DNA from 3 places in the Microbacterium oleivorans genome. Region 3 is predicted to be linked to each of the others. Evidence: predicted binding sites of a transcription regulator. Region 3 holds the regulator's gene; each other region holds the start of a gene.
The links. Region 3 encodes LexA, which represses DNA repair genes until DNA is damaged. Its sites were predicted from a motif close to TCGAACANNTGTTCGA; they were not measured.

Region 1 (9,750 bases), 890 kb from region 3:
TGACAAGACCGGCACGCTGACGAAGAACGAGATGACGGTGCGGCGCATGGTCACGCCGCTCGCGCGCTACGACGTCGCCGGGCTGGGGTACGAGCCGGACGGCGCGATCGAGCGATCCGACGGTGGCGCTGCCTCCGGCGGAGATCTGGCGGCACTCCTCGCCGTGGCCGACCTCTGCAACGATGCGCACATCGCGCAGACCGAGGACGGTTGGAGGCTCGTGGGCGAGCCCACCGAGGGTGCGCTGCGCGTCGTCGCCCTGAAGGGCGGGCGTTCGGGAGAGGACGATGGCGTCGAGCGCGTCGACGTGCTGCCGTTCGATTCCGAGAACAAGTTCATGGCGACCCTCAACGAGGGGTCCGACGGCTCGCGCGCCATCCTGGTGAAGGGCGCGCCCGACCGCCTGCTCGACAGGTCGACCCGGCAGCGCGGCGCGGACGGTGCCGAAGCGCTCGATCGCCGGTTCTGGGAGGACGCCGTCGCCGAGCTGAGTGCAGAGGGACTGCGCGTGCTGGCTGCCGCACGCAAGCCCGCGCGGCTCGACGAGGTGACGGTCGAGGATCTCGAGGAGCTCGAGTTCCTCGGACTCTGGGGCATCCTCGACCCGCCGCGTCCCGAGGCCATCGAGGCGATCGCCGACTGCCACCAGGCCGGCATCCGGGTCAAGATGATCACGGGCGATCATGCGGGAACGGCTGTCGCGATCAGTCGCGAGATGGGCCTGATCACGGGTGACGAGCCCCGTGTGCTGACCGGAGCCGAACTCGAGGGGCTGAGTCAGGAGAAGCTCAAGGAGGTCGTCCGCGACGTCGACGTCTACGCGCGTACGAGCCCGGAGCACAAGATCCGGATCGTGCGTGCGCTGCAGTCGCACGGCGAGGTCGTCGCGATGACCGGCGACGGGGTGAACGACGCGCCCGCGCTGACCCGGGCCGACGTCGGGATCGCGATGGGGATCAAGGGCACCGAAGCGACGAAGGAGGCTGCCGAGATCGTCCTCGCCGACGACAACTTCGCCACCATCCGCTCGGCGATCCACGAAGGGCGGCGCATCTACGACAACCTGCGCAAATCGGTCATCTTCCTGCTGCCGACCAATGGTGCGCAGTCTCTGGTGATCCTCGTCGCCGTGGTGTTCGGGCTCGCGCTGCCGCTGACGCCGGTCCAGGTGCTGTGGGTGAACATGGTCACCGCGGTGACCCTTTCGCTCGCCCTGGCTTACGAGCCGGCGGAGCGCGGGATCATGAATCGGCCGCCGCGGGCCGGCGGCGGCTCGATCATCTCGGTCAGAGAGCTCGGCTTCGTGCTCGTCGTGTCGGTGCTCATCGGCGGTGCCACGCTCGCCGCCTTCACGATCGTCCGCGCCACCGGATCCGACGTGGAGGGCGCCCGGACCGTGGCCGTCTCGGTGCTCGCCCTCGGTCAGCTCGCATTCCTGCTCAACTGCCGGTTCCTCGGGCGCTCGAGCCTGACGTCCGCGGTGCTCCGCGGCAACCCCGTGGTGTGGTGGTCGGCGGGTGCGCTCATCGCGCTGCAGCTCGTGTACACCTACGTCCCTTTCATGAACAGCCTGTTCGAGTCGCGGCCTCTCGCGGCGCAGGCGTGGCTGCTGCCGCTGGGGTTCGCGGTCGTGATCTTCTTCGCCGTCGAGGGGCTCAAGGCAGTGCGTCGCCGCGGCGCCGCCGACCCACTCGATGCAAACGCATAGGATCCGCCTAGGAGCCGCATGGCGCCGGGCCGCTACCGTGAAAGGAGCCCACCTCCCCCCGGAGGGGCACGACACAGGAGGACCTACCATGATCCGCACCACTGCCGTACCCCGTTCGCTGCGCGTCACCGCTGCCGCCGCATCCGTCGCCGGTCTCGCCCTGCTCGCCGGGTGCGCCGGTCAGGCCGAAGCCGAGCAGCCGGCATCGGGCTCCGCACCCGAGACGACGTCGCCCACGACCGAGGGCACGAGCGGATCCACCGGCTCCGCGGGCACCGCGGGCAGCGCCTACGCCGACGGTTCGTACACCGCCGAGGGCACCTACCAGACGCCGGAGGGGCCCGAGACGATCACAGTCACCCTGACGATCGCCTCCGATGCCGTGACCGACGTCGAGGTGACGGGTGAGCCCACCCGCCGTGAGAGCCGTCAGTACCAGGCGGAGTTCATCGGGGGCATCGATGACCTCGTGATCGGCAAGAGCCTCGACGAGGTCGAGGTGGATCGGGTCGCCGGGTCCTCACTCACCAGCGGCGGCTTCAACGCGGCGGTGGAGGAGATCCGAACCGACGCTGCGGCATGAGCGTGTCCACGCTCGCATCGCATCGATGGGAGTTCGACGCGATCGGGACCGCGTGGCGCGTCGACAGTGCGGCACCTCTCACGGGCGACGATCGGGCGGCCGTATCGTCCGTGGTCGACGGTTTCGACCGCGAGTGGTCGAGGTTCCGCCCGGACTCCCTCGTGCGGCAGATCGCCGCCGGGGGGTCGGTGGCCGCTCCGCCGGACGCAGCGGCGATGCTCGGCCTATACGACGCCCTCGATCGCGCCACGGGCGGCTCGGTCAATCCGCTGGTGGGGGATGCGCTCGCTCGTCGTGGCTACGACGCGGCTTACTCCCTCCTCGATCGGGGTGCCGAGCCCGCGCCCGGTGATTGGCGCGAGCTGGTCCAGGCCGCTGATGGGTCGCTGACGCTGCGCGGGCCCGCCATCATCGATGTCGGAGCGATCGGCAAGGGGCGGCTCGTCGACCTCGTGCTCGGCGTGCTCCGCTCCCGCGTCGAGGGATGGCTGGTCGTCGACGCCAGCGGCGACCTCGCGGTCGACGGCGTAGCGCAGCGCATCGCCTTGGAGCACCCCTACGACGCCCGTCGGGCGATCGGCGTGTGGACGCTCGCGGCCGGTGCCCTGTGCGCATCGGCAACCAATCGCCGTGCCTGGGGCGATGGTCTTCATCACGTTCTCGATGCCCGCACCGGCCACCCGGTGCGGGAGTATGCGGCGACCTGGGCCGTCGCGGCCGACGCGATGACGGCGGATGCCGTCGCCACCGCCCTGTTCTTCGAGGGTGGGCCGCGCTTCGCGGCCGCCCGGGGGGCCGCGTGGGTGCGGATGCGCACCGACGGCCCCGTCGAATGGTCACCTCACTGCGAAGCGGAGCTGTTCGTATGACCTCGCTCACCGCCATCCGAAATCGCGCCGTGGGCGCGCTCGGGCGCATCTCGATGTACCGGCTGGTGCTCGTCTCGCTGAGCGCGCTGGGGCTGATCGCGTTCGCCCTCGCCTTCACCGGCCAGCTCGCGGTGGACCCGCTGGCCCTCCCGGCGGCGCTCGTCGTGCTCGTCGTGTCGATCGCCCTCGTGGATGCCGTCGCGCAGCGCCTGCTCGGCCGCTCGTGGCGCATCGAGTCTGCGGTGATCACCGCGCTCATCCTGCTTTTCGTCCTGCGCCCGACCCTCGAGCCCGCGGGCCTGCTGGGCATCGCGATCGCGGGCGTCGTCGCCTCGGCGTCGAAGTACCTGCTCGCCTGGCGCGGGCGTCACATCTTCAACCCCGCGGCAGCGGGTGCGACCGCGCTGACGGTTCTGAGCATCCCGTTCTTCGATCTGGGCGCCTCGGCGTGGTGGGTCGGGTCGCCGCTGCTCGCCGCGCCGGTGGTCGTGCTCGGCGGGCTCGTGCTGGTGCGCACCGAGAAGGTGCGCGTCGTCGCGGTGTTCCTCGCGGTGGCCGTCGGCGTGGCGCTCCTGCGGACGTTCGTCCAGTACGCCCAGGCCTCGATCCCCGTCGACGGGGGAGTCATCGGTCAGGTGCTGTGGTCTTCGCCCTTCCTGTTCCTCGGCGCGTTCATGCTGTCGGAGCCGTTGACGCTGCCCCCGCGACGGTCGCAGCAGTACCTCGTCGCCGCCGTTGTCGGTGCGCTGGCGGGGTGGCCGATCCTGATCGGCGAGATCAGCCTCGGCCAGGAACGCGCGCTGCTGATCGGCAACCTCGTGGCGTTCGCCTTCGCATGGCGTGCGTCGGTTCGGCTGCGGTTCGTCGAACGCACGGCGCTGACCCCGTCGGTGCGCGAATTGACATTCCGTGCGCATCGCGGGTTCCGGTTCCGCCCGGGGCAGTACCTCGAGCTCGAGGTGCCGCACCGTCGGCCCGACGCGCGGGGCACCCGCCGGGAGTTCTCGATCGTGTCGGCACCTGCTGAGCTTCCCGAGGTTCGGATCGCGATCCGTGAGGGGTCGCAGTCGAGCTACAAGAAGGCGCTCGCGCTCGTCGAGCCGGGGCGTGACCTCCCGGTGACGGGCGTGTGGGGGGACTTCGTGCTTCCCTCGCGCACGGATGCCAAGGTGCTGCTGGTGGCCGCAGGGATCGGGGTGACGCCCTTCGTCTCGCAGCTTCGGCAACTGCGTCTGGCCGGTGAGCAGCGCGATGTCGTGATGGTCTATGTGGCGTCGGCCTCGGAGGAGCTCGCGTTCCGCGACGACATCGTGGCTGCCGGTATCCGGGTGCTCGTGGTGACGCGCGACGACCCGCGGGATCTGCCGGAGCACTGGCGCTGGGCAGGCGGTGCACGCCTGGCTGCTTCGGGCCTCGCCGATCTCGTTCCCGACCTCGCCGAGCGCCACGCGTTCATCTCCGGCCCGCCGCGGCTGATCGCCGATCTGGCTCCTGCTCTCGGGAAGGCGCGATCACTGACGACGGACGCGTTCGCCGGGTACTGAACCGGCACGCTCCTGAACCGCCGCTTCGGGATGGCGAGCTCCGGGATGGGTGCTCCGGGGTGCGCGCCGTCCGGGGAGGGCACGGGGCAGGCCGGGCGCGCTCGGGAGCTGGACACGGGCTGACCGGGCGCTCACCTGAACGGGCTCGATTTCGAACGGGACCCCCTACAGGCGATGACGTCGCCCCGGGGGCACCGTCCACCGGTGACCGCGGTCGTGTCAGAAGGGTGGTGGTGCGTCGGGTGGTGCACCGGTGCCTCGGCCGGGTGGGCCGGGTGGACGCGGTGGTGTGGCGAGTTCGGGTGTGAAGCAGACCGCGGGGATGGGGACGTCTTCTCGGTAAACCCTGCCGTGGGGTGAGGTCCACACGAGCACTCCGCCGCCGATCTGCTTCACCCGCCACTTGGTGAATTGCTTCATGGAGTGGTGTCGTTGGCAGAGGTGGGCGAGGTTGAGGATGTGGGTGTGGCCGCCCAGGGCGTGGTCGATGGTGTGGTCGATCTCGCAGCGGATCGCGGCTCTGCGGCAGCCGGGGAACCGGCAGTGCTGGTCGCGGGTCTGCAGCAGCCGCCGCATCGCGGGGAGGGGCCGGTAGGAGTCGGTTTCGACGGGGGTGCGGGTGACCGGGTCGATGAACATCCGGTCCCATGTCGCCGTCTGCGCCGCGAGTTCCCGGACGGTATCGGCATCGACCAGTCCGGTGCCGATCGCTTCGGCGGGGTGCTCGTCCTTCCCGGTGAAGGTGTCTGAGGTGATCACGACCTGCACTTTCGCGCGGATCGCCCCGAGCGCACCGCGCCCGTCCACGCCGGTGGTGGGGTCGATGACGGGTGCACCGCCGAGGACGAGGTCCGAGAGCACGTCGGCGCGGAGCTGATCCATCGTCCGGGTGTCGGGGATAGGGGCAGCGGCATCGGCATCTCGTTCGGCATCCACTCCGAACGCGGCGCCATCGCTGACGCCCGCGCCACCCACCGCGCCCGCACCGCCCGCCTGCGCGCCAGCGCCCGCGCCGTCCACCGCGCCCGCGGCATCCACCGCCACAGCGTCCGCCCTCGCGTCCTTCACCGACTGCGCCATCTGCGTCAACCGGTCGTAGATCCCCGCCGCGATCACCATCGGCACCGTCGCGGAGAGGTCGGCCATCCCGTCCTGCCCCGGCGATAACCGCACGCACCGCCCGGCGGCGGCCTCCCGGTGACGCTCCGAGAACGACCGCGGGTGCATCCGCTCGGCGAGGTTCTCCAACGCCCCGGCTACACGCGTCGCGATGTCTCGCTGACATACCGTCACCGCGGCCTGATCGAACTGCGGCCGTACCTCCTCCGGCACCACGCGCCCGGCCTTCACGACAACATCGACGTGCTCCCGGGTGACGAGGCGCTGCTCCCACGCCGCGAACATCGCCGGGTAGTCGTCGACCACGGTCATCGCGTGATCGATCTCCCACTGCACCCGCCGATCCCCACGCCGCGCGATCCCCGCCGCCTCCGCAGCGACCGACCGCAGCTCCATGTCGGAGGCCATGCCCCGCACGCCGCCACGATGCGCCTCGCGCAGCGCCGACCGCCCCAGCTCGGCAAGGGCTCGCACTGCCGCCACCTCAGCGGCGTGGAGCAGGCGCAACGACTCATCGAACCCGGCGAACGCAGCGGCGTGAGGCGACGCCGACGACACCGAGGATGACAGCGAAGCCGTGTCGTCCTTCTCGTCCGGGCCACCATGTTGCGTCTGCATCGTCCCATTCTGCCGAGGGCCTCCGACACTCCGATCGAACAGAGCTTCGATCGGCAGAACGCGCTCTCGCGCGACTCAGGGGAGGAGGCGACGCGCACTCGCGCGGGCTCGTCAGCCGACGCCCTCGGTTCGCTCCGGCTCTGATCCCGCCGATCCACCTGATCCCGCCGATGCCGCCGGGTCCGCCGGATCGGCGGGACGCGCGGTGAGCCGCAGCTCGAACGTGGTGGATCCCGGGTCGATCCGGACCGTCAGCGAACCGCCGTGCGCAGATGCGATGGCTCGGGCGATCGACAGGCCCAGCCCGGTGCCGCCGGTCTGACGTGCGCGCGAGCGATCGGCGCGCGAGAACCGTTCGAAGATCTCATCCGCCACGGCCGGGTCGATGCCCGGCCCGTCGTCGTGCACCGCGAGCACGGCGGTGCCGTCGTCGACGCGAACCGATGTGGTGACGGTCGTCCCGCCCGGTGTGTGGACGCGGGCGTTGGCCAGCAGGTTCGCGACGACCTGTGTGATGCGGGTCGCGTCCGCGGCGACGACGACCGGTTCGTCGCCGACATCCAGTCGCCACTGGTGGCCCTGTCCCGCGACGCGCGCGTCGGCGACCGCGTCGACGGCGAGGGCGGTGAGGTCCACGGAGCCGTAGACCAGCTCCTGTCCTTCGTCGAGCCGTGCGAGCAGCAGGAGGTCCTCGACCAGGCTCGTCATCCGCAGCGACTGGGCCTGGATGCGCTCCAGCGCCGACGCGGTGGTCTCCTCGACCCCGGGCACCCCCTGGCGCATCGCGCGCAGCGACAGTTCGGAGTAGCCGCGGATCGACGCCAACGGCGTCCGCAGCTCGTGGCTGGCGTCGGCGACGAACGACCGCATCCGTTCCTCGTTGCGCTGGCGTGCGACGAGAGAAGAGTCGACGTGGTCGAGGAGGGTGTTCAGCGCCGCGCCGACGCGTCCGATCTCGTCGTTGTCGTCGGTCTCCTCCTCGGGCACACGTTCCGTGATCGTCACCGCCCCCTGGGCGAGAGGAATGGATGCCACGCGAGCCGCGGTGTCGGCGACCACGCGAAGCGGTCGGAGCGAGCGTTGGATCACGACCGCGATGGCCGCGCTCAGCAGCAGCAGCCCGCCCACCGTCACGATCGTGATGGTGGTGACCACCTCGGCCACGGTCCGGTCGACCTCAGCCAGCGGCAGTCCGGCGACTCCCGTGATGTCCCCGGCTTTGAAGGAGACGAGCCGATAGGTGCCGAGGTCGCCGATCGCGGTCGTGGTCGCGCCCATGCTCAGATCAGCTGAGGCGAGGTCGGAGAACTCCTCGGTGGAGAGGCTCCTCACGCCGTCCTCGCCGCTGACGGTGGCGGCCGAGACCTGACCGAGGGGACCGCGGACGAACAGCGTGTAGCCGTAGGGGAGGCCCTGCGTGTTCGCTATCGTCTCGTCGGCGGCGCGTACACGCGGCACGTAGCCGTCGTCGAACAGCTTGAGGGCACGTGTGAGCGACACCGCGTTGGTCTGCACGGTGCCCACGAGGACGCTGCCGATCGTGGTGGCGAGCCCGACGGCACTCGCGATCAGCGTCAAGGCCACGATGCCGACGACCGTGAGCATCAGTCGGGTCTGCAGGGTCCAGCGCTTACGGCGGCGGCGAGCGCCCGCACCGGCATCCGGCGTCGCATCGACGGAGCCGCGTTCGGTGAGGCTCGAGGTTTCGGCACCGGCGCCGGACGCCGTGCTCACTGCGGCGCTTTGATCATGTAGCCGACGCCGCGCACCGTGTGGATGAGCGGCTCCCGACCGGCGTCGATCTTCTTGCGGAGGTAGGAGATGTAGAGCTCGACGACCGACGAGCGTCCCCCGAAGTCGTAGTTCCAGACACGGTCGAGGATCTGAGCCTTCGAGACGACACGCCGCTGGTTGCGCATGAGGTACCGCAGCAGCTCGAACTCTGTCGCCGTGAGCTCGATGTTGGTGCCGTCACGCTCGATCTCGTGCGAGTCCTCGTTCAGCGAGAGGTCGCCCACGCGCAGCACGGGGTCGGCTCCGCCGGCGGTGGCGGTGCCGGCGCGGCGCATCAGGCCGCGGAGCCGGGCGACGACCTCCTCGAGGCTGAAAGGCTTGGTGACGTAGTCGTCGCCGCCCGCGGTGAGGCCTGCCACCCGATCCGAGACCGAGTCCTTGGCGGTGAGGAAGAGCACGGGCACGTCGTCGCCCGACTGCCGCAACCGTTGCAGCACGGACATGCCGTCGAGGTCGGGCATCATGATGTCGAGCACCATGGCGTCGGGATCGAAGTCCCGGGCCTCCGAGAGGGCTTCGAAACCGGATGCCGCCGAGCGGACCTCCCATCCCTCCATCTTCAGCGCCATCGAGAGCAGATCGGTCAGCATCTGCTCGTCATCGACGACGAGCACGCGCAGAGGGGAACCGTCGGGACGCTGCAAGATGGTGGGCGCGGGGGTGGTCATGCGCCCATTCTGCGGTGTTCTCTATGGAGAAGCTATGGACGAGGCTATGCCTCCGCTGTGAGAGACCGGTGCGGCATACAGTGACGACATGACGATCGTGCGCACCACGCTCTACGTCGACGGCGTGCCTCTTCCCGACGGCTCCGACGACGTGTCACCCGCATCGGCGCGACAGCGGGCGGAAGAACGCGGCGGCTTCGCCTGGATCGCGCTCGTCGACGCGGACGCGGACGAGCTCGAGCGGCTCGGCGAGGAGCTCGGCGTGCACCCGATCGCACTCCGCGAGAGCCTGCGTACGCATCAGCGATCGATCTTCGAACGCTACGGCGACGACGTGTTCGTGGTGCTGCAGCCGGCGCGATACGACGACGCGTCCGAGACGGTGCGGTGCGACGAGGTCGACGTCTTCCTCTCCGAGGCGCTCATCGTCACCGTCACACGCTCCGACCGCATCGACGTCGACGACGCGCGTCGCCGTATCGAGGGGCACCCCGATCTCCTCCGGCACGGCCCCTCCGCCGTCCTCTGGGTGCTCATGGAGCTCACCACCGGGGGCTATCGAGCGGTGCTCGACGGTGTCGAGAACGACATCGACGAGATCGAGGACCAGATCTTCGGTGACGACCCCGGGGTGTCTCGACGGATCTTCGATCTGCAGCGCGAGGTGATCGACCTCGCCCATGCGACGACACCGCTGCCCGACGTCCTCGCGCGCCTGGCCTCGGCGATGCAGGACCCGCGCCTCGGCCGGGAACCCGCCCGATGGGACGACCTGCGGGGACGGGCGCAGTACGTCGCCGATCGGGTCCTGTCGATGCGGCACACCCTCGATGACGCTCTGACGATC
Region 2 (9,750 bases), 1.5 Mb from region 3:
GGGCTGAGCGCGGGCACCGTCGGGCTCCTCGGGGCCGTCGTCATCGGCATCTCGTGCATCGCGCCGGCCTACACGTTCACGGCGGCGGTGGGTCCGACGGCATCCGAGGTCGGCACACAGGTGCCGGCGATCGTGCTGGTCGGTTTCATCCCGATGCTGCTCGTCGCCTTCGGCTACCGCGAGCTCAACAGCCGGATGCCCGACTCCGGCACGAGCTTCACCTGGGCCGCTCGCGCCTTCGGCCCCTGGGTGGGCTGGATGGCGGGGTGGGGACTCGTCGCCGCGACGATCCTCGTGCTCTCGAATCTCGCGGGGGTCGCCGTCGACTTCCTCTTCCTGCTGATCGCGCAGCTGACCGGTCAGGAATCGGTCGCGGATCTGGCCGGCATCACCTGGATCAACGTGCTCGTGTGCGTCGTCTTCGTGGCGGCTGCGACCTTCGTGTCGTATCGCGACATGCAGACCACGCAGAAGCTGCAGTACGGCCTCGTCGCGTTCCAGGTGGTCGTGCTCGTGCTGTTCGCAGGCGCCGCCATCGTCGAGGCGTCGTCGGGCAACGCCTTCGACGCGACGCCCTTCGACTGGTCATGGTTCAACCCGTTCGCCGTGCCCTCGTTCAGCGCGTTCGCCGCGGGCCTGTCGCTGTCGATCTTCATCTTCTGGGGGTGGGACGTCACCCTCACGATGAACGAGGAGACCAAGGACCCCGAACGCACGCCCGGCCGCGCCGCGACGATCACGGTCGTGATGATCGTGGCCCTCTACCTGTTGCTCGCCGTCGCGATGATCATGTTCGCCGGCGTCGGCTCGGGCGATCTCGGGCTCGGCAACGCCGACATCCAGGAGAACGTCTTCTTCCACCTGTCGGGACCCATCCTCGGTCCGCTGGCGTTCCTCGTCTCACTCGCCGTCCTCACCAGCTCGGCCTCGTCGCTGCAGTCGACCTTCGTCGGCCCGGCGCGGACGCTGCTCGCGATGGGGCACTACGGCGCCCTGCCGGAGAGCTTCGCGAAGGTCAGCCCGCGCTTCTTCACGCCCGGCTACGCCACGGTCGTCTCGGCCATCGTCGCCTCCGGCTTCTACGTCGTGATGCGCATCGTCAGCGAGAACGTCCTGTGGGACACGATCCTCGCGCTCGGCATGATGATCTGCTTCTACTACGGCCTGACCGCGTTCGCGTGCGTGTGGTATTTCCGGAAGCAGTGGTTCGACTCGGTGCGGAACGTGTTCTTCACCCTGCTCTTCCCTCTCGTGGGCGGCCTGATCCTCGCGGTGCTGTTCGTGACGACCCTCATCGACACCATGGATCCGGCGTACGGCAGCGGGTCGCAGATCGGCGGCGTGGGCCTGGTCTTCATCCTCGGCGTGGGAGTCATCCTCGTCGGCGTCGTCGTGATGGTGTGGCAGGCCGTGAAGCGCCCCGCGTTCTTCCGGGGCGAGACCTTGACCAAGGATGCGCCGGCGAGCCGGCGCGCGAGAGGAGCTGCGCGATGACGCACGAGAGCGAGACACGACTGCTGGCCGGGCTGCAGCGCGGACTGTTCATCGGCGGGGAGTGGGTGGACGCCGAGGGCGGCGCGACCTTCGCCGTCGCCGATCCCGCGACCGGCCGCACGCTGATCGAGATCGCCGACGCGTCGCCGGCGGACGGCATCCGCGCCCTCGACGCGGCCGTGGCCGCCCAGGAGGGGTGGGCCGGCACGGCGCCGCGGGTGCGCAGCGACATCCTCCGCCGCGCCTTCGATCTCGTCCAGCAGCGCAAGGAGGACCTCGCGCTGCTGATGACGCTCGAGATGGGCAAGCCCCTTGCCGAGGCTCGAGGCGAGGTCGGGTACGGCGGCGAGTTCCTGCGGTGGTTCAGCGAGGAGGCCGTGCGCATCACGGGCCGGTACGGTCTGAACCCCGAGGGCACCGGACGGATGGTCGTCTCGCAACGGCCCGTGGGCCCCTCGTTCTTCATCACGCCGTGGAACTTCCCGCTGGCGATGGCCACGCGCAAGATCGCGCCCGCGCTCGCCGCCGGGTGCACCGTCGTCGTCAAGCCGGCGGCGCTCACCCCGCTGACCACGACCCTGTTCGTGCAGATCCTCGAAGAGGCCGGCCTGCCGGCGGGGGTGGTGAACGTGGTCAACGCGACGCGCTCGAGCGAGGTCGCGGCGCCGATCATCGCCGATCCCCGGCTGCGCAAACTGTCGTTCACCGGTTCCACGCCGGTGGGCAAGAAGCTCATCGCGCAGGCGTCCGAGGGCGTCCTGCGGGTGTCGATGGAGCTCGGCGGCAATGCGCCGTTCATCGTGTTCGAGGACGCCGATCTCGACAAGGCGGTGGAGGGCGCGATGCTCGCGAAGTTCCGCAACATCGGGCAGGCGTGCACGGCGGCCAATCGCTTCATCGTGCACGAATCGGTCGTCGACGCCTTCGCCGACCGGCTGACCGAGCGTGTCGCGGCGATGAAGATCGGCCGCGGCACCGAGGAGAACGTGCAGATCGGACCTCTCATCGACGACAGGGCAGTCGCCAAGACGGGCGCGCTCGTCGAGGATGCCGTCGCCCGGGGAGCCACGGTGCGCACCGGCGGGTCTGCCATCGCGGGGGAGGGGAGCTTCTTCGAGCCCACGGTCGTCACCGAGGTCGTCGCCGGCAGCGACATCCTGCGCGAAGAGATCTTCGGCCCGGTGCTCGCGATCGCGACGTTCGCCGACGAGGATGAGGCGATCCGGCTCGCCAACGACACGGAGTACGGGCTGGTCTCGTACGTGTTCACGCAGGACCTCGCGCGCGGCCACCGGATGATCGACCGGCTCGAGACGGGCATGATGGGCCTCAACGTCGGCGTCGTCTCGAACGCCGCCGCGCCGTTCGGCGGTGTCAAGCAGTCCGGTGTGGGCCGCGAGGGCGGCCTCGAGGGCATCCATGAGTACCTGTCGACCAAGTACACCCTGATCCCGGCCGACTGAGGCCGACGGAGGAGAACCGATGAGCACGTATGCCGTGACCAATCCCGCGACGGGCGAGACCCTGGCGACGTATGAGCCCGCCACCGACGCCGACGTCGAGGATGCGCTCGCCACCGCGGACGCCGCCTACCGGTCGTGGGCGCGCCCGGCCGCGCCCGCGGAGCGAGCCGACCTGCTTCGCCGCGTCGCCGAGCTGCACCGTGAGCGCCGTGCCGAACTGGCCGCGATCATCGTGCGCGAGATGGGCAAGCCGCTGGCCGCGGCCGAGGGCGAGGTCGACTTCGCGGCCGATATCACCGCCTACTACGCCGACCACATCGATGAGATCACCGGCGATTCGCCGATCCCCATCGAGGGCGAGGGCGCCGCCGTGATCCGGCGGAGCCCGCTCGGGGTGCTGCTGGGGATCATGCCGTGGAACTTCCCCTACTACCAGGTGGCGCGCTTCGCCGCTCCGAACATCGCGGTGGGCAACACGATCGTGCTGAAGCACGCACCGCAGTGCCCGGAGTCGGCGGCGGCCATCGAGGCGATCTATCGGGATGCCGGCTTCCCGGAGGGCGTGTACACCAACCTCTACGCCAGCAACGAGCAGGCGGCCACGATCATCGCCGATCGGCGGGTGCAGGGAGTGTCGGTGACGGGCTCCGAGCGTGCGGGGTCGGCGGTGGCGGAGGTCGCAGGTCGACACCTGAAGAAGGTGGCGCTGGAGCTCGGCGGGTCCGACCCGTTCATCCTGCTGTCGACCGACGACCTGGATGCCGCCGTCGCCGCGGCCGCCGAGGCACGGCTCGACAACGTGGGGCAATCCTGCAACGGCGCCAAGCGCTTCATCATCGTCGACGGGCTGTACGACGCCTTCGTGGAGAAGTTCGCCGCCGCGCTTCGAGACGCGAAGGTGGGCGATCCGTTCGAGGAGGACACCGTGCTGGGGCCGCTCTCGTCGCTGACGGCCGCCGAGCGTCTGGCGGAGCAGGTCGATCGCGCGGTCGCCCAGGGTGCGACCCTCGTGACCGGCGGAGAGCGCGACGGCGCCTTCTACCCCGGGACCGTGCTGACCGGGGTCACCCCCGAGATGGACGCCTACCGCGAGGAGTTCTTCGGGCCCGTCGGCGTCGTCTATCGCGTCGCGGACGAGGCAGAGGCCGTCGAGGTCGCGAACGACACGCCGTTCGGACTGGGCTCGTACGTGTTCACCACCGACCCGGACCAGGCCGCGCGCGTGGCGGACGCCATCGACGCGGGGATGGTCTACGTCAACGTGGTCCTCGCCGACGAGGCGGGCCTGCCGTTCGGCGGGGTCAAGCGCAGCGGCACTTCGCGTGAACTGGGGCTGCTCGCCGCAGACGAGTTCGTCAACAAGAAGCTCATCCGCACGGGCGCGTGACCGGTCGGTGCTCGGCTCGCTGTCCGACGTCGCTGTCCGACGTCGTCGGCAGCGGGCCAACAGCGCGCGCTCGAACCGAGGCCGTGTTGCTCGGACCTGAACGTCGGAAGCGTCAGAAGGGTGGTGGCGCGCCGGGTGGCGCACCGGCGCCTCGGCCGGGCGGTGCGGGTGGTGGTGTGGCGAGTTCTGGTGTGAAGCAGACGGTGGGGATGGGGACGTCTTCGCGGTAGACCCGCCCGAGGGGTGAGGTCCACACGAGCACTCCGCCGCCGGCCTGCCGGACCTGCCATTTCGTGAATTGCTTCATGGAGTGGTGTCGTTGGCAGAGGTGGGCGAGGTTGTAGATGTGGGTGTGGCCGCCTGTGGCGTGGTCGATGGTGTGGTCGATCTCGCATCGGATCGCGGCTCTGCGGCAGCCGGGGAACCGGCAGTGCTGGTCGCGGGTCTGCAGCAGTCGCCGCATCGCGGGCAATGGCCGGTAGGCGTCGGTCTCGACCGGGGTGCGGGTGATCGGGTCGATGAACATCCGGTCCCACGTCCCCGTCTGTGAGGCGAGTTCCCGGACGGTGTCGGCGTCGATGAGTCCGGTGCCGTTCGCTTCGGCGGGGTGTTCGTCCTTCCCTGTGAGGGTGTCTGAGGTGATCACGACCTGCACTTTCGCCCGGATCGCACCGAGCGTCCCGCGCCCGTCGGTGCCGGTGGTGGGGTCGATGACGGGTGCGCCGCCGAGGACGAGGTCGGACAGCACGTCGGCACGGAGCTGATCCATCGTCCGAGCATCGGGCGCAGCGGCACCGCCCGCGCCACCCACCGCGCCCGCGGCATCCACCGCCACGGCATCCGCCCGGGCGTCCTTCACGGTTTGCGCCATCTGCGTCAACCGGTCGTAGATCCCCGCGGCGATCACCATCGGCACCGTCGCGGAGAGGTCGGCCATCCCGTCCTGCCCCGGCGATAACCGCACGCACCGCCCGGCGGCGGCCTCCCGGTGACGCTCCGAGAACGATCGCGGGTGCATCCGCTCCGCCAGGTTCTGCAACGCCCCGGCCACACGCGTCGCGATATCCCGCTGGCACACGGCCACTGCGGCGGCGTCGAACTCCGGTCGTACCTCCTCCGGCACCACCCGCCCGACCTTCACCACCACATCGACGTGCTCGCGGGTGACGAGGCGCTGCTCCCACGCCGCGAACATCGCCGGGTACTCATCCACCACCGTCATCGCGTGGTCGATCTCCCACTGCACCCGCCGGTCACCCCGCCGCGCCATCCCCGCCGCCTCCGCGGCGACCGACCGCAGCTCCATGTCAGAGGCCATACCCCGCACGCCATCGCGGCGTGCCTCGTGCAACGCCGACCGTCCCAGCTTCGCCAAGGCTCGCACGGACGCGATCTCACCGGCGTGCGCGAGTGTCAACGCGTGGGCGAACTCCACGAACGCCGCCGCGTGCGGCGCCCCGCCTGCCACCTCGTCGCCTCTGCCGCCGTTCGCTTGCATGTTCCCATCTTTGCAGCCCCCACCGACACGCTGTGAGAACATACGTACGCCCGGGAATGCCTCCACAATCGCCCTCTCTGTGGAGGAAGCCACGCTGAACGCTCGCGAACGCTAGCCGTCGTGCACCTGCGAATGCCCCACCGGCCGTCGTCTCGTCCCCGCATGCTCGTTCGCGACCATCGCGCGCATGACGTACACTGGGAGGTGCAGTCGAAATCTGCATTCTTTCGCCATGCCCAAGCGTCGACGACGTGACGAATGGTGATGGGATGCGGGTGTAGACCCCGAGGTCCGCAGGATCTCTAGGGCGGTAGCTCAATTGGCAGAGCAGCGGTCTCCAAAACCGCAGGTTGCAGGTTCGATTCCTGTCCGCCCTGCGCGTCGGCGTCAGCCGGCACACGGAAGGTATCAGGTGGGTTCGATGGTCCAAGAGGGTGGCGAAGTCGTCGCCGCAGGTGGCGCGCCCCGCGAGAAGAAGCCCAACGTCTTCGCGCGGATCATCATCTTCATCCGCCAGGTGTTCGCCGAACTCCGCAAGGTCGTCACCCCGACTCGCCAGGAGCTCGTGAAGTTCACGGCAGTGGTCCTCGGCTTCGTCGTCGTGATGATGGCGCTCGTGTACGGCCTGGACGTCCTGTTCGTCTGGATCACGACCGTCGTGTTCGGCGTCCCGGGCTGATCGACGGGCCCAGCCCGCACGACCCGCGAATGCCTGCTGAGCAGGCATCCCGACAATCGATGGAAGAGAACGCAGTGTCAGAACGCATCCCCGACGACGTCGACTGGGCCACGGCCGCCGAGCAGTCCAGCGAGGACGACGAAGCCCAGGAGGGCAACGTTCTCGCCGGGCAGGAGCAGGCCTCCGACGCCGCCGAGCACGTCGCCGTCCACGTGGTGGAAGACGACGCTGTCGAGGACGGCACCGACCTCGACGGCGTCGAGATCGACGACCCCGACGCAGACGCCGTCGTCAACGACGCTCTCGAGATCGACGAGACCGCCGAGGCCGAGGCCGCCGCCGAGGTGCTCACCGACTCGCTCGAGGAGGAGCTTGCCGAGCAGGCCGCCGAGGCCGCGGACGAGGTCGAGCCCTACGACGGACCGGAGCCCGAGCTCGAGGCCTCCGACGAGACGGTCGACTACCTCTCCGAGTTCGAGGCCGCCGCCGGTATCGAGATCTCGGTGGGCGACGACGAGGACCCGTACGACGCGTTCCGCACCGAGCTGCGCATGCTCCCGGGCAAGTGGTACGTCATCCACTCCTACGCTGGTTTCGAGCGCAAGGTGAAGGCCAACATCGAGCAGCGCAAGTCGACGCTCGAGGTCGAGGAAGACATCTATCAGGTCGAGGTCCCCATGGAGGACGTCGTCGAGATCAAGAACGGTCAGCGCAAGATGGTCACGCGCGTCCGGATCCCCGGCTACGTGCTCGTTCGCATGGAGCTGACCGAAGACACCTGGTCGGTCGTGCGTCACACGCCCGGCGTCACCGGCTTCGTCGGCAACGCCCACAACCCGACTCCGCTGCGCTTCGACGAGGCGTTCAACATGCTGAAGTCGCTCGTCGAGGTCAAGGAGGCCGCGCCGGCCAAGGCGGGCGCCGCCAAGGGTGTCGCCGCTCCGACCCGCAGCCTCGTCACCGAGGTCGACTTCGAGGTCGGCGAGACCATCACGATCAAGGAGGGCTCGTTCGCGGGGCTTCCGGGGTCGATCAGCGAGATCAAGCCCGAGAGCGGCAAGCTCACGGTGCTCGTGTCGCTCTTCGAGCGCGAGACCCCGGTCGAGCTCTCGTTCGATCAGGTCACCAAGCAGTAACGCGTCCGCGTCGTTCGAAGCGCTCCGCCGGTCCGCCGGTCGGGGCGCTTCGTCGTCCCGGTCCCTCGGCCGAGCGACCCGGTGACCGGATGCGCTAGACTTGGGGAGTTTGCGGGCGTTCGCGCGCCCGCACATCACACCGTCGCCCGGAACCGCCGGACGCGCGGGAGAGGGATGCCGCCGGCATCCGCTCGACGAAAGGAAAACGAATGGCACCGAAGAAGAAGGTGACCGGCCTGATCAAGCTTCAGATCAACGCCGGAGCCGCCAACCCGGCGCCGCCGATCGGCCCCGCGCTCGGTCAGCATGGCGTCAACATCATGGAGTTCTGCAAGGCGTACAACGCCGCGACCGAGTCGCAGCGCGGCAACGTCATCCCCGTGGAGATCACCGTCTACGAGGACCGCAGCTTCACCTTCGTCCTGAAGACCCCGCCCGCCGCGGAGCTCATCAAGAAGGCTGCCGGCGTTCCCAAGGGATCGGCGACGCCGCACACGACCAAGGTCGCGAAGCTCACCAAGGACCAGGTCCGCGAGATCGCCGAGGCCAAGATGCCCGACCTGAACGCCAACGACATCGAGGCCGCCTCGCTGATCATCGCTGGCACCGCCCGTTCCATGGGCATCACGGTCGAGAGCTGAGGGGGAGACGACAATGGCTAAGTCCAAGGTTTACGAAGCAGCCGCGGCGAAGATCGACCGCGACAAGTTCTACAGCTCCACCGAGGCCGTCGCGCTGGCGAAGGACACCGGTTCGAAGAAGTTCGACTCGACCGTCGAGGTCGCGCTGAAGCTCGCCGTCGACCCGCGCAAGGCGGACCAGATGGTCCGCGGCACGGTCATCCTGCCCCACGGCACCGGCAAGACCGCCCGCGTCATCGTGTTCGCGACCGGACCGGCCGCCGAGGCCGCCATCGCCGCGGGTGCCGATGAGGTCGGCGGCGCCGAGCTCATCGAGAAGGTCGCCGGCGGCTGGACCGCTTTCGACTCGGCCGTCTCGACGCCCGAGCTCATGGGCCAGGTCGGTCGTCTCGGCAAGGTGCTGGGCCCCCGTGGCCTCATGCCCAACCCCAAGACCGGCACCGTGACCCCCAACCCGGCCAAGGCCGTCGAGGAGATCAAGGGCGGAAAGATCGAGTTCCGCGTCGACAAGCACGCGAACGTGCACTTCGTCGTCGGCAAGGCCTCGTTCTCGGCCGAGCAGCTCGAGGAGAACTTCAACACCGCGGTCGAGGAGATCGTGCGTCTGAAGCCGTCGAGCGCCAAGGGCCGCTACATCCAGAAGGGCGCCGTGTCGACCACGTTCGGCCCCGGCATCCCGCTGGACGTCAACGCTTTCGCCTGATCGCGTCGAACGGACGGGGTCTCGCCTTCGGGCGGGCCCCGTTCGTCGTCTTCGGACGTAGGCGTACACCCCGCGGTACCGTCGGATCATGACGCGCGACCTCGTCGACATGCTCGGCATCGACCTCCCCATCGTGCTGGGGCCCTTCGGCGGCTTGTCGTCGTCCGCGCTCACCTCCGCGGTGAGCGAGGGCGGCGGGCTCGGGTCCTACGGTCTGTACGGCTACGACGGCCCGCGGATCCGCGAGACGGCCGGCCAACTCCGAGCGCTCACCGCGCGCCCCTTCGCGTTCAACCTCTGGCTTCCCCTGGGCGACGAGGTCGCGCCCGGAACGATGGACATCACGCCGTTCCGTGACGCGCTGCGCCCGCTCTACGCCGCTGCCGGCGCGGCCGTGCCACACGACCCCGAACGGTTCCTGCCGTCCCTCGAGGAGCAGCTCGCGGCCGTGTGGGATGCCGCGCCGGCGGTGCTCAGCGTCGTCTACGGCGTCCCTGCGGCGGACGTCATCACCGAGGCGCATCGGCGCGGCATCCGGGTCATCGGAACCGCGACCTCGGTCGCGGAGGCGGTCGCGCTGGAACGGGGAGGGGTGGATGCCGTCGTCGCGAGTGGCGCGGAAGCCGCCGGTCACCGGGTGTCGTTCCTCGCCGCCCCCGAGCGCTCGCTGGTCGGCACGTTCGCCCTGGTGCCGCAGGTCGTCGACGCGGTCGACATCCCGGTCATCGCGGCCGGCGGCATCGCCGATC
Region 3 (9,750 bases):
GCTGGGCGCCGTAGGAGTGCACGAAGTAGAACCGCTCGTCCTCGATGCCGTCGAAGAGCACCGAACCCGCCCCCGACCGCACGGTGTTCCAGCCCATGTGCGGGAGCACCGGAGCATCGAGCTCGGAGACCGTCCCGGGCCACTGACCCAGGCCCGCAGCGTCGTGTCCGCGTTCGACGCCGTTGTCGAACATGACCTGCATGCCGACGCAGATCCCCAGCACGGGCCGACCGCCCGCCAGGCGACGCTCGATGAGCTCACCGCCGCGACTCTCGCGCAGCGCCGACATGACCGCGCTGAAGGCGCCGACGCCGGGCACCACGAGACCGTCGGCATCCTGGATGAGACCGCGGTCCGACGTCAGCCGCGCGTCGGCACCCGCCGCCGAGAGCGCCTTGACCGCGGAGTGGACATTGCCCGACCCGTAGTCGAGCACGGCCACCAGAGGCGCAGCGCCCCGGTCCGTCTCGGCGCCGGTCACAGGGCACCCTTCGTACTGGGAATGCCGTGGACGAGCGGGTCGAGGGCCTTGGCCTGCCGGAACGCCCGCGCGAAGGCCTTGTACTCCGCCTCGGCGATGTGGTGCGGATCACGGCCGCCCAGCACGCACACGTGGACGGTCAGCCCCGCGTTGAACGCGATGGCCTCGAAGGTGTGACGCACGAGCGAGCCGGTGAAGTGGCCGCCGATGAGGTGGTGCTCGTACCCGTCGGGCTCGCCCGTGTGCACGAGGTACGGCCGACCGGAGATGTCGACGACGGCCTGCGCGAGCGCCTCGTCGAGCGGCACCAGCGCGTCGCCGTAGCGCGAGATGCCCGACTTGTCGCCGAGCGCCGATCGGAGCGCCTGGCCGAGCACGATGGCCACGTCCTCGACGGTGTGGTGCGCGTCGATGTGGGTGTCGCCGCTGGCACGCACGGTGAGATCGGTGAGCGAGTGCTTCGCGAACGCCGTGAGGAGGTGGTCGAAGAACGGCACGGTCGTCTCGATCGTGCTGACACCGGTGCCGTCGAGGTCGAGCTCCAGTTCGACGGACGATTCGCTCGTCGCGCGGCGGATGCTGGCCGTTCGGGGGCTGGTCATGCCTCCGAGTCTATCGAGGCCAGTGCCTCCAGGAACGCGGTGGTCTCCTCCTCCGTGCCGGCGGTGACCCGCAGCGCGTGCGGGATGCCGACGTCGCGGATCAGGATGCCGCGGTCGTACAGCGCCTGCCACGTCGCGGCGGGATCGTCGACGCCGTCGAAGAGCACGAAGTTGGTCCAGCTCTCGTAGGAGCGGTAGCCCAGGGCATCGATCGTGGCCGACATCCGGTCGCGCTGTGCGACGATCTCGTCCACCATGCGCAGCATGGTCGACGAGTGCGAGAGCGCCGCTGTCGCGGCCGCCTGCGTCAGGGCGCTGAGGTGGTAGGGCAGCCGCACGAGCCGCAGCGCGTCGATCAGGGTGGCGTCGGCGGCGAGGTAGCCCACACGCGCTCCCGCGAACGCGAAGGCCTTGCTCATCGTGCGCGACACGACCAGACGTTCGCGCTCCCCCAGCAGCGTCAGCGCCGACGGGGTCTCGCGAGGGGCGAACTCCTGGTAGGCCTCGTCGACGATGACGATTCCGGAGGCCGCCTCGTAGACGGCCTCGATGACGTCGAGACCGAGCGGCGTGCCCGTCGGGTTGTTCGGTGCGCAGAGGAACACGACGTCGGGGCGGTGCTCGGCGACCTGGGCCGCGGCGGAGGCGGCATCCAGCGTGAAATCAGGGCCGCGCTCCCCCGCGACGTAGCGCGCTCCCGTCGCCCGGGTGAGCAGCGGGTACATCGAATACGTCGGTCCGAACCCCAGAGCAGTGCGCCCCGGACCGGCGAAAGCCTGCATCAGGTGCTGAAGCACCTCGTTCGAGCCGTTCGCGGCCCAGATCCGGTCCGGAGTCAAGCCGTGCCCCAGGTAATCGGCGAACGACTCCCTCAGCCGCGTGAACTCGCGGTCGGGATAGCGGTTCACTTCGCGCAGCGCCCGGGCGATGGCGTCGAGGATGTCGTCGGCCACCTCCTCGGGGACGGGGTGGGTGTTCTCGTTGACGTTCAGCGCCACCGGGAGCGGAGCCTGCGGGGCGCCGTACGGGGTGAGGCCACGCAGGTCGTCTCTGAGGGGAAGATCATCCAGACTCGGGCTCATCCCACCCATGCTAGGCCGCGTGGCGACGGACGTCGGCGCAGAACCCCGACGGATGCCGTCACACGCCGTGTCCTGGCGTCCGGCCTCAGCTCGCGACGGCGTACTCCGCCGGGATGGCGAGCGTCTGGCCGGCGTCGAGCTGACCCGAGCCCAATGCGTTCAGGCGGATGATCGCGTCGATGACGTCGCGGGGGTCGTCGTTGGGTGCGACCTCCTCGGCGATGGTCCAGAGCGAGTCGCCCGACATCACCGTCACGGTGGCGAAAGTACCCTCGGGCGCGCCGGCCTCGTCGGAGGCGAGCGCACCGCCGCCGGACAGCACGGCGAAGCTGACGGCCACGACGGCGGGAAGAGCTGCGACTGCGACGAGGGCGCGGCGTCCACGGAGCGTCAGGCGCAGGCGCGTGCGGGGTGACGGCGCGTGGCGGACATCGATGGTGGTCATGGCTTCTCCTCTGGAGCGGTAGGAAGATTCGCTCACGGCTTCTCGGGGAGAAATCCGGGTGCGTACTTCGGTTCCGAACGTATCTTCGATATTATCTGGTGTCAACCAGGGTTCGAAATCGGATACCGATCGAAGAGACACGCGGTGCGTTCCGCACCGGCAGCTCAGGATCGGGCTACGTTTTCGACAGCGAGAGCCCACCACGAACCTCCGACATCGGGTCGGGGGCGGGCGTGACGACAGGAGACCGGCGGATGAGCGAGAAGCCGCAGACGCGACGACGCAAGAATCTGAGCGACAAGCAGCTCGCGATCCTCGAGGTGATCCAGCGCGCGATCGCGCGGAACGGCTATCCGCCGAGCATGCGCGAGATCGGCGATGCGGTCGGCCTGAAGTCCCTCTCGAGCGTGACCCATCAGCTCAACCAGCTCGAGTTGAGCGGGTACCTCCGCCGCGACCCGGGCAAGACCCGCGCCATGGAGGTGCTGATCGACCTGCCCGGCAGCGCCGCCGAGAACCCCGCCGACGCCGCTCCCGCCCTGGGCGACGCCGCCCTCGTGCCCCTCGTCGGACGCATCGCGGCGGGCGTGCCGATCACCGCGGATCAGCAGGTGGAGGAGATCTTCCCGCTTCCGCGTCAACTGGTGGGCAAGGGCGAGCTGTTCATGCTCAAGGTCGTCGGCGACTCCATGATCGACGCCGCCATCTGCGACGGCGACTGGGTGGTCGTGCGGTCGCAGGCCACCGCCGACAACGGCGAGATCGTCGCGGCGATGCTCGACGGCGAGGCCACCGTCAAGACGCTTCGCCAGCGCGACGGGCACACGTGGCTGCTGCCCCGGAACTCCGCCTTCGAGCCCATCCTCGGCGATGACGCCGTCGTGCTCGGCAAAGTCGTGGCCGTCCTCCGCGCCATCTGACGGCGGTCCGGCGTGGCCCGCCCCGCGCTCGCGTAGCGTGGCGCTATGTCGCAGCAGCTTCCCTACGGTTCCTGGCCTTCCCCGCTGACGGCCCGCTGGGCCAGCGCATCCTCGCTCCGCCTCGACGGCGCGGCGTTCGTCGGCGACGAGATCTGGTGGGGAGAGTCGCTGCCCGATGAGGCGGGGCGCGTCGCCGTCATGCGTCGGGCGATCGACGGCTCCGTCGAGGCCGTGCTCCCCGCACCGTGGAACGCCCGATCGCGCGTGCACGAGTACGGCGGCGGTGCGTGGACCGCCTCGGACGACGGTGTGCTCTTCTTCGTCGACAAGTCCGACCAGCGCATCCGTCGCCTGAGGCCGGGCGGCGAACCCGAGGCCCTGACGCCGGAGGACGGCGGCACGCACTACGGCGGGCTGCGCTGGCAACGCGGCACGCTGCTCGCCGTGCGCGAGCGCGAGCGCCCGGGCGCGACGCCCGAGCGGCACATCGTCCGCATCGACGGCGCCTCCTCCGGTGCAGCGTCCGATCCGGTCGCGGCGGTGAGCGAGCTCGCCGGTGGCAGCGACTTCGTCGCGCAGCCCGCCCTCTCGCCGGACGGGTCGCACCTCGCGTGGGTGGCGTGGGACCACCCCGACATGCCGTGGGACCGTACGCGCATCCGGGTCGTGGACCTCGACGCACCGCACGTCGTCAGGGACGTCACGAGCGGCACCACGGCGGCGCTGCAGCCCGAGTGGTCGGCAGACGGCGACCTGGTGCTCCTCGACGAGCCGACCGGCCGCTGGAACCTCTACCGCGTCGATCCGGCGTCGAGCGTCGAACCGGTGGCGATGTCACCGGCCGATGCCGACACCGGCGGCGGCCTGTGGGTGCTCGGCACACGGTGGTACGCGCCACTCGACGATGGCCGCGTGATCGCCGTCCGCACGCACGGATCCGACCAGCTCGTGATCATCGACCGCGAGGGCGGCGCCATCCCCCTCCCCTTCGCAGCCACCGCTCGTCTGCAGATCGACGACGTGCGCGGCGACCGCGCGCTCGTCAGCGGCACCATGCCGGGAGCGACCGGCCTGTGGGTCGTGGACCTCGACAGCGGTGAGGCCATCGCCGTCCGCGGCGGCACCCCGGATGTCGACGAGGCGTGGATCCCCCACGCCCGGCAGGTGACGACAGACGGCCCGCACGGGCCTGTGCACGCCTTCGCCTACCCGCCGACCAACCCGGGCGTCTCCGCCCCGACCGACGAGCTGCCGCCCTATCTCGTGTGGGTGCACGGCGGCCCCACCTCGCACGTCGGCGGCACCGCCGACAGCAAGGCCGCGTACTTCACCAGCCGCGGCATCGGCGTGCTCGACGTCAACTACGGCGGCTCGACCGGGTACGGCCGCTCCTACCGCGAGCGGCTGAAGGGACAGTGGGGCATCGTCGACGTCGACGACGTCGCGGCCGCCGCGCGGGGCCTCGCCGCCGACGGCCTCGCCGACCCGGGCCGACTCGCCATCGAGGGCGGATCGGCCGGCGGCTGGACCGTGCTCGCCGCCCTCGTCGGCACCGACGTGTTCGGCGCCGGGATCTCGCGCTACGGGGTCGGCGATGCGCGAGCCCTCGCGGCGGAGACGCACGACTTCGAGGCCCGCTACCTCGACGGCCTCATCGGACCGCTTCCCGAGGCCGAGGAGACCTACATCGAACGCTCGCCCCTCAGCCGGCCGGAGCGATTCCGCGTTCCGCTGCTGCTTCTGCAGGGAGACGAGGATGCCGTCGTGCCGCCGGCGCAGGCCGAGGCGATCCGGGACGCACTCGTGGCTCAGGACGTGCCCCACGCCTACGTGCTGTACGAGGGCGAGGGGCATGGCTTCCGCCGCACCGAGACGATCGTCCATGCGCTCGAGAGCGAGCTCGCGTTCCTGGGTCAGGTCTTCGGCTTCGCCACCCCGGATGTCGCGCCCGTGGAGCTCGCCTGACCCGCCCCTCTCGAGGCCGCCGACCCGGCAGGCGCATCACGCATCCCTGCGCCCCCCGGTGCGGCAGGCGGGCTCAGCGAGCGTAGGGCGCGAGCTCGGCGGCCAGACGCTCCGAGACGTGGGCGTGAACGGCGGTGCCGTCCTCCTCGTGCGAGGTGGCGACGATGAGCCCGTTCTCGTGGACGGCCGAGATCAGGTCGCCCCGGTCGTACGGCACGAGCGCTCGCACCTCGACGGCCGGCAGCGGCAGCGCATCCTCGATCGCGCCGCGGAGCGCGTCGATGCCCTCGCCCGTCCGCGACGACACGAAATGCGCCTCGGGCTCGAGGCCACGCAGCAACAGGCGGGTGTCGTCGTCGATGAGGTCGGCCTTGTTGAACACGACCAGCTCGCGCGTCGCGCGCGCTCCGACGTCGCCCATCACGTCACGGACGGTGGCGAGCTGCGCGGCGGGATCCGGGTGCGAGCCGTCGACAACGTGGACGATGACATCGGCCCCCGAGACCTCCTCGAGCGTGGAGCGGAACGCCTCGACCAACTGATGCGGCAGGTTCCGCACGAATCCGACCGTGTCGGTCAGGGTGAAGACCCGGCCGTCGGCGGCCTCGGCCCGTCGGACGGTGGCGTCCAGTGTCGCGAACAGGGCGTTCTCGACGAGCACACCCGCGCTCGTCAGCCGGTTCAGGAGGCTCGACTTGCCGGCGTTGGTGTAGCCCGCGATCGCCACGGACGGGATCGTGTTGCGCTTGCGTTCGGCCCGCTTCGCATCCCGGGACGGCGCGAAGTCGCGGATCTGGCGGCGCAGCAGCGCCATCCGAGTGCGGATGCGTCGGCGATCGAGCTCGATCTTGGTCTCACCCGGTCCGCGCGAACCCATTCCCGCGCCGCCAGCACCGACCTGCCCACCGGCCTGACGGCTCATCGACTCGCCCCAGCCGCGCAGACGCGGGAGCAGGTACTCGAGCTGAGCGAGCTCGACCTGCGCCTTGCCCTCGCGGCTCTTGGCGTGCTGGCTGAAGATGTCGAGGATCACCGTCGTGCGGTCGATGACCTTGACCTTCGCGACGTCCTCGAGCGCGCGACGCTGGCTGGGGGCGAGCTCGGTGTCGGCGATCACGGTGTCGGCTCCGACGGCGGCGACCAGGTCGCGCAGCTCCGCGGCCTTGCCGCGTCCGATGTACGTCGCGGGGTCGGGGTGCGGGCGTCGCTGCAGCACGCCGTCGAGCACGACGGCCCCGGCCGTCTCGGCGAGCGCGGCGAGCTCGCGGAGCGAGTTCTCGGCGTCCTCCTGCGAGCCCTGGGGGTAGACCCCCACGAGCACGACGTTCTCGAGCCGCAGCTGGCGGTACTCGACCTCGGTGACGTCCTCGAGCTCCGTCGACAGGCCGGGGACGCGTCGGAGCGCGGCGCGCTCCTCCCGGTCCCACTGGTCGCCGTCGGTGTCGCCGTAGGACACCGTCGAGGCATCCTGCAGCGCTTGAGCGCCGGCGAAGACACGGAGTCCCGCGCGGGTCTCAGCGCTCGCGAGCACGCGATTGATCGGGTCCACCGCGATGTCGTCGTCGCCGTCGGGGGTGGTGGTGTGTGTCATACCTTCTCTTCCCGGGACGCCCATGCCCGAGCGTCCGTGAATTCTAGCCTCCCGCCGGGAGCACCGGCTCCGATACGCTCGGATGCATGGGGAGCGATCACTACTTCAGCGCGTCCCCGTCCAGCGAGCAGAACCTCCGCCGCATCCGCGTCACCCTCGCGGGGCGCGCCGTCGAGGTCACGACCGCGGGCGGGGTGTTCAGCCCTGACCACGTGGACTCGGGCACGGGTGTTCTGTTGGCCAACACCCCTCCGGCACCGTCCGGTGGGGATTTCCTCGACCTCGGCTGCGGCTGGGGGCCGATCTCGCTGTCGCTGGCGATGGAGTCGCCCCGCGCCACGGTCTGGGCCGTCGATGTGAACGAACGCGCCCTCGACCTGGTGCGACGCAACGCCGCTGAACTGGGACTCGATAACATCAACGCCGTTCTGCCCGACGATGTTCCCAACGATGTCGCATTCCGCACCATCCGTTCGAACCCTCCGATCCGGGTCGGCAAGAACGAGCTGCACGGGATGCTGCAGCGGTGGATCCCGCGTCTGTCGGAGCGCAGCGACGCCTGGCTCGTCGTGCAGCGCAATCTCGGTTCGGATTCGCTGCAGCGGTGGCTCGCCGCGACGTTCGATCACGGCTACGGCGTCACACGCGCGGCCACCGGCCGGGGCTTCCGAGTGCTGCGAGTGCGGCGACACGGCGTTCCACCCACGGGCGCCATCGAGCTTCCCTGACGACGCCTCCGCGAGATCAGCCCGCGAGCGCGACCTGCCCGGAGTAGACGAGCGTCGCCGGCCCCGACAGCAGCACGTGCTCGCCGTCGTCATGGGTGACCACGCGCACGCCGAGACGCCCGCCGGGGATCTCCACGCTCCACCGGTCGGGAGCCGCGGCCCCGGCCCAGTGTCGGACGGCGAGAGCGGATGCGGCCACGCCCGTGCCGCACGACAGGGTCTCCCCCACGCCGCGCTCGAAGACGCGCATCCGGATGACGCCGACGCCTCCCTGCACCAGCGGATCGGCGGGCACGACGAACTCGACGTTCGCACCGGATGCGGGCTGCGGCTCGAGCTGCGGCTGCACCGTCAGGTCGAGGCCCGCGAGCTCGTCCTCGCTGGCGAGGGCGACCACGACGTGCGGGTTGCCGACGTCGATCGGCTGCCCGGGACGCGCGACGCCCAGCCCGCGCGCGCGAACCAGGACGTCCTCCGACTCGGTGCGCCAGAGCCCCAGGTCGACCTCGAAGCCGTTCTCGGAGCGCGTGACGGTCTTCACCCCCGCCCGCGTGCCGATGCGCAGCTCGGCTGCGTCCGCGGGGACGAGGCCCGCCTCGAAGAGGTATCTCGCGTAGACCCGGATGCCGTTGCCGCACATCTCCGCGGCGGAGCCGTCGGCATTGCGGTAGTCCATGAACCACTCGGCGCCGGCCACGGCGGCCTCGGCACCGTCGAGGAGCGCGCGGGACCGGACGACGCGCAGCAGCCCGTCCGCCCCGATCCCGAAGTGGCGGTCGCACAGCGCCGCGACCTGCTCGTCGGCGAGCTCGAGTCCTCCGTCGGGATCGGCGATCACGACGAAGTCGTTCCCGGTTCCGTGACCCTTGGTGAACGCGACAGTCGACATGGGCCCAGTTTAGGCGGGCGGAGCGGGGCTGCCCGGACCGTCGACGACGAGCCGCTTGCCCGTGGCCCAGGTGTCGAATGGCTCATAGCCGAGGGCGGCGTAGAACGCGCGCACCCCGGCGTTCTCAGGTCTCACCATCAGCTGGACCTTGGGGCAACCCTGTGCGGCGAGCAGACGTTCGGCCTCGGCGACCAGAAGCCGGCCGATGCCGCGCCCTCGCCGGGTCGGCGCCGATGCCAGGTAGTAGAGCCAGCCGCGGTGACCGTCGTATCCCGCCATCACGGTGCCGACGACCTCGCCCTCACCGCCGTCGTCCACGGCGACGAGGAAGAGCTCGGGCTGCACGACGAGCTTGCGTCTGATGTCGGCCCGGGGGTCGTTCCAGGGGCGGGTGAGGCCGACCTCGTGCCACAGGGCGACGACCACGTCCTCGTCGGCGGGCCGGAACGGACGCAGCACGATGCTCATGCCTCATCCTCTCCGACGAGGGAGGCCGCATCGACCTCCCTCGCGTCGATCCAGCGCGCCGTGTCGTAGCGCCGGAACCACGACACCTGTCGCCGCGCATAGCGGCGGGTGAGCGCCTGGGTCTGTGCGATGGCCTCGGCGGACGTCATCTCGCCGCGCAGCTGGGCCAGGGCCTGGGCGTACCCGATCGCCCGACCCGCCGTCGGGCCGTCCTCGATGCCGGCGGAGCGCAACCGCGCCGCCTCGTCGACCAGGCCGTCGGCCCACATCCGCTCGACGCGGCGGTCGAGAAGCGCGACCAGCTCGCCGCGTGGGATGCCGGTCGCGACGATCCTGGTCGCGGGATGCCACGCCTTCGGCGAAACCGGCAGCGCGCCCCCGTGGGTCGCGCCGCCCTGCGCGAGGACCTCGAGCGCGCGGACGATGCGCCGGCCGTTGCGCGGGTCGATGCGGTCGGCAGCGACGGGATCGGCCTCGCGCAACCGTGCGAACAGCGACGGCGCACCGAGGTCGTCGAGCTCGTCCTCCAGCCGCGCCCGCAGCCCCTCGTCCCGTGGCGGGAAGCGGAAGTCGAAGAGC

Region 1: a site for LexA is predicted at 6,476-6,491, ahead of HW566_RS02000 (HNH endonuclease signature motif containing protein). Genes of this name have one in related genera too.
Region 2: a site for LexA is predicted at 5,877-5,892, ahead of HW566_RS04950 (HNH endonuclease signature motif containing protein). Genes of this name have one in related genera too.

What each region holds. Positions count from the first base shown of each region.
Region 1 is NZ_CP058316.1:399,728-409,477, reverse strand. Features, by position in the region: gene HW566_RS02020 (HAD-IC family P-type ATPase) at 1-1,708, shown strand, start outside; gene HW566_RS02015 (FMN-binding protein) at 1,797-2,291, shown strand; gene HW566_RS02010 (FAD:protein FMN transferase) at 2,288-3,160, shown strand; gene HW566_RS02005 (FAD-dependent oxidoreductase) at 3,157-4,704, shown strand; gene HW566_RS02000 (HNH endonuclease signature motif containing protein) at 4,924-6,441, opposite strand; gene HW566_RS01995 (sensor histidine kinase) at 6,553-8,175, opposite strand; gene HW566_RS01990 (response regulator transcription factor) at 8,172-8,903, opposite strand; gene HW566_RS01985 (magnesium and cobalt transport protein CorA) at 8,992-9,750, shown strand, end outside.
Region 2 is NZ_CP058316.1:1,000,798-1,010,547, reverse strand. Features, by position in the region: gene HW566_RS04965 (APC family permease) at 1-1,494, shown strand, start outside; gene HW566_RS04960 (NAD-dependent succinate-semialdehyde dehydrogenase) at 1,491-2,957, shown strand; gene HW566_RS04955 (NAD-dependent succinate-semialdehyde dehydrogenase) at 2,977-4,344, shown strand; gene HW566_RS04950 (HNH endonuclease signature motif containing protein) at 4,457-5,842, opposite strand; tRNA gene HW566_RS04945 (tRNA-Trp) at 6,147-6,219, shown strand; gene secE (preprotein translocase subunit SecE) at 6,264-6,521, shown strand; gene nusG (transcription termination/antitermination protein NusG) at 6,596-7,657, shown strand; gene rplK (50S ribosomal protein L11) at 7,867-8,298, shown strand; gene rplA (50S ribosomal protein L1) at 8,312-9,001, shown strand; gene HW566_RS04920 (NAD(P)H-dependent flavin oxidoreductase) at 9,090-9,750, shown strand, end outside.
Region 3 is NZ_CP058316.1:2,860,489-2,870,238, reverse strand. Features, by position in the region: gene hisH (imidazole glycerol phosphate synthase subunit HisH) at 1-481, opposite strand, end outside; gene hisB (imidazoleglycerol-phosphate dehydratase HisB) at 478-1,083, opposite strand; gene HW566_RS13600 (histidinol-phosphate transaminase) at 1,080-2,165, opposite strand; gene HW566_RS13595 (LysM peptidoglycan-binding domain-containing protein) at 2,251-2,610, opposite strand; gene lexA (transcriptional repressor LexA) at 2,865-3,530, shown strand; gene HW566_RS13585 (prolyl oligopeptidase family serine peptidase) at 3,576-5,495, shown strand; gene hflX (GTPase HflX) at 5,569-7,086, opposite strand; gene HW566_RS13575 (class I SAM-dependent methyltransferase) at 7,173-7,814, shown strand; gene dapF (diaminopimelate epimerase) at 7,831-8,703, opposite strand; gene HW566_RS13565 (GNAT family acetyltransferase) at 8,713-9,171, opposite strand; gene miaA (tRNA (adenosine(37)-N6)-dimethylallyltransferase MiaA) at 9,168-9,750, opposite strand, start outside.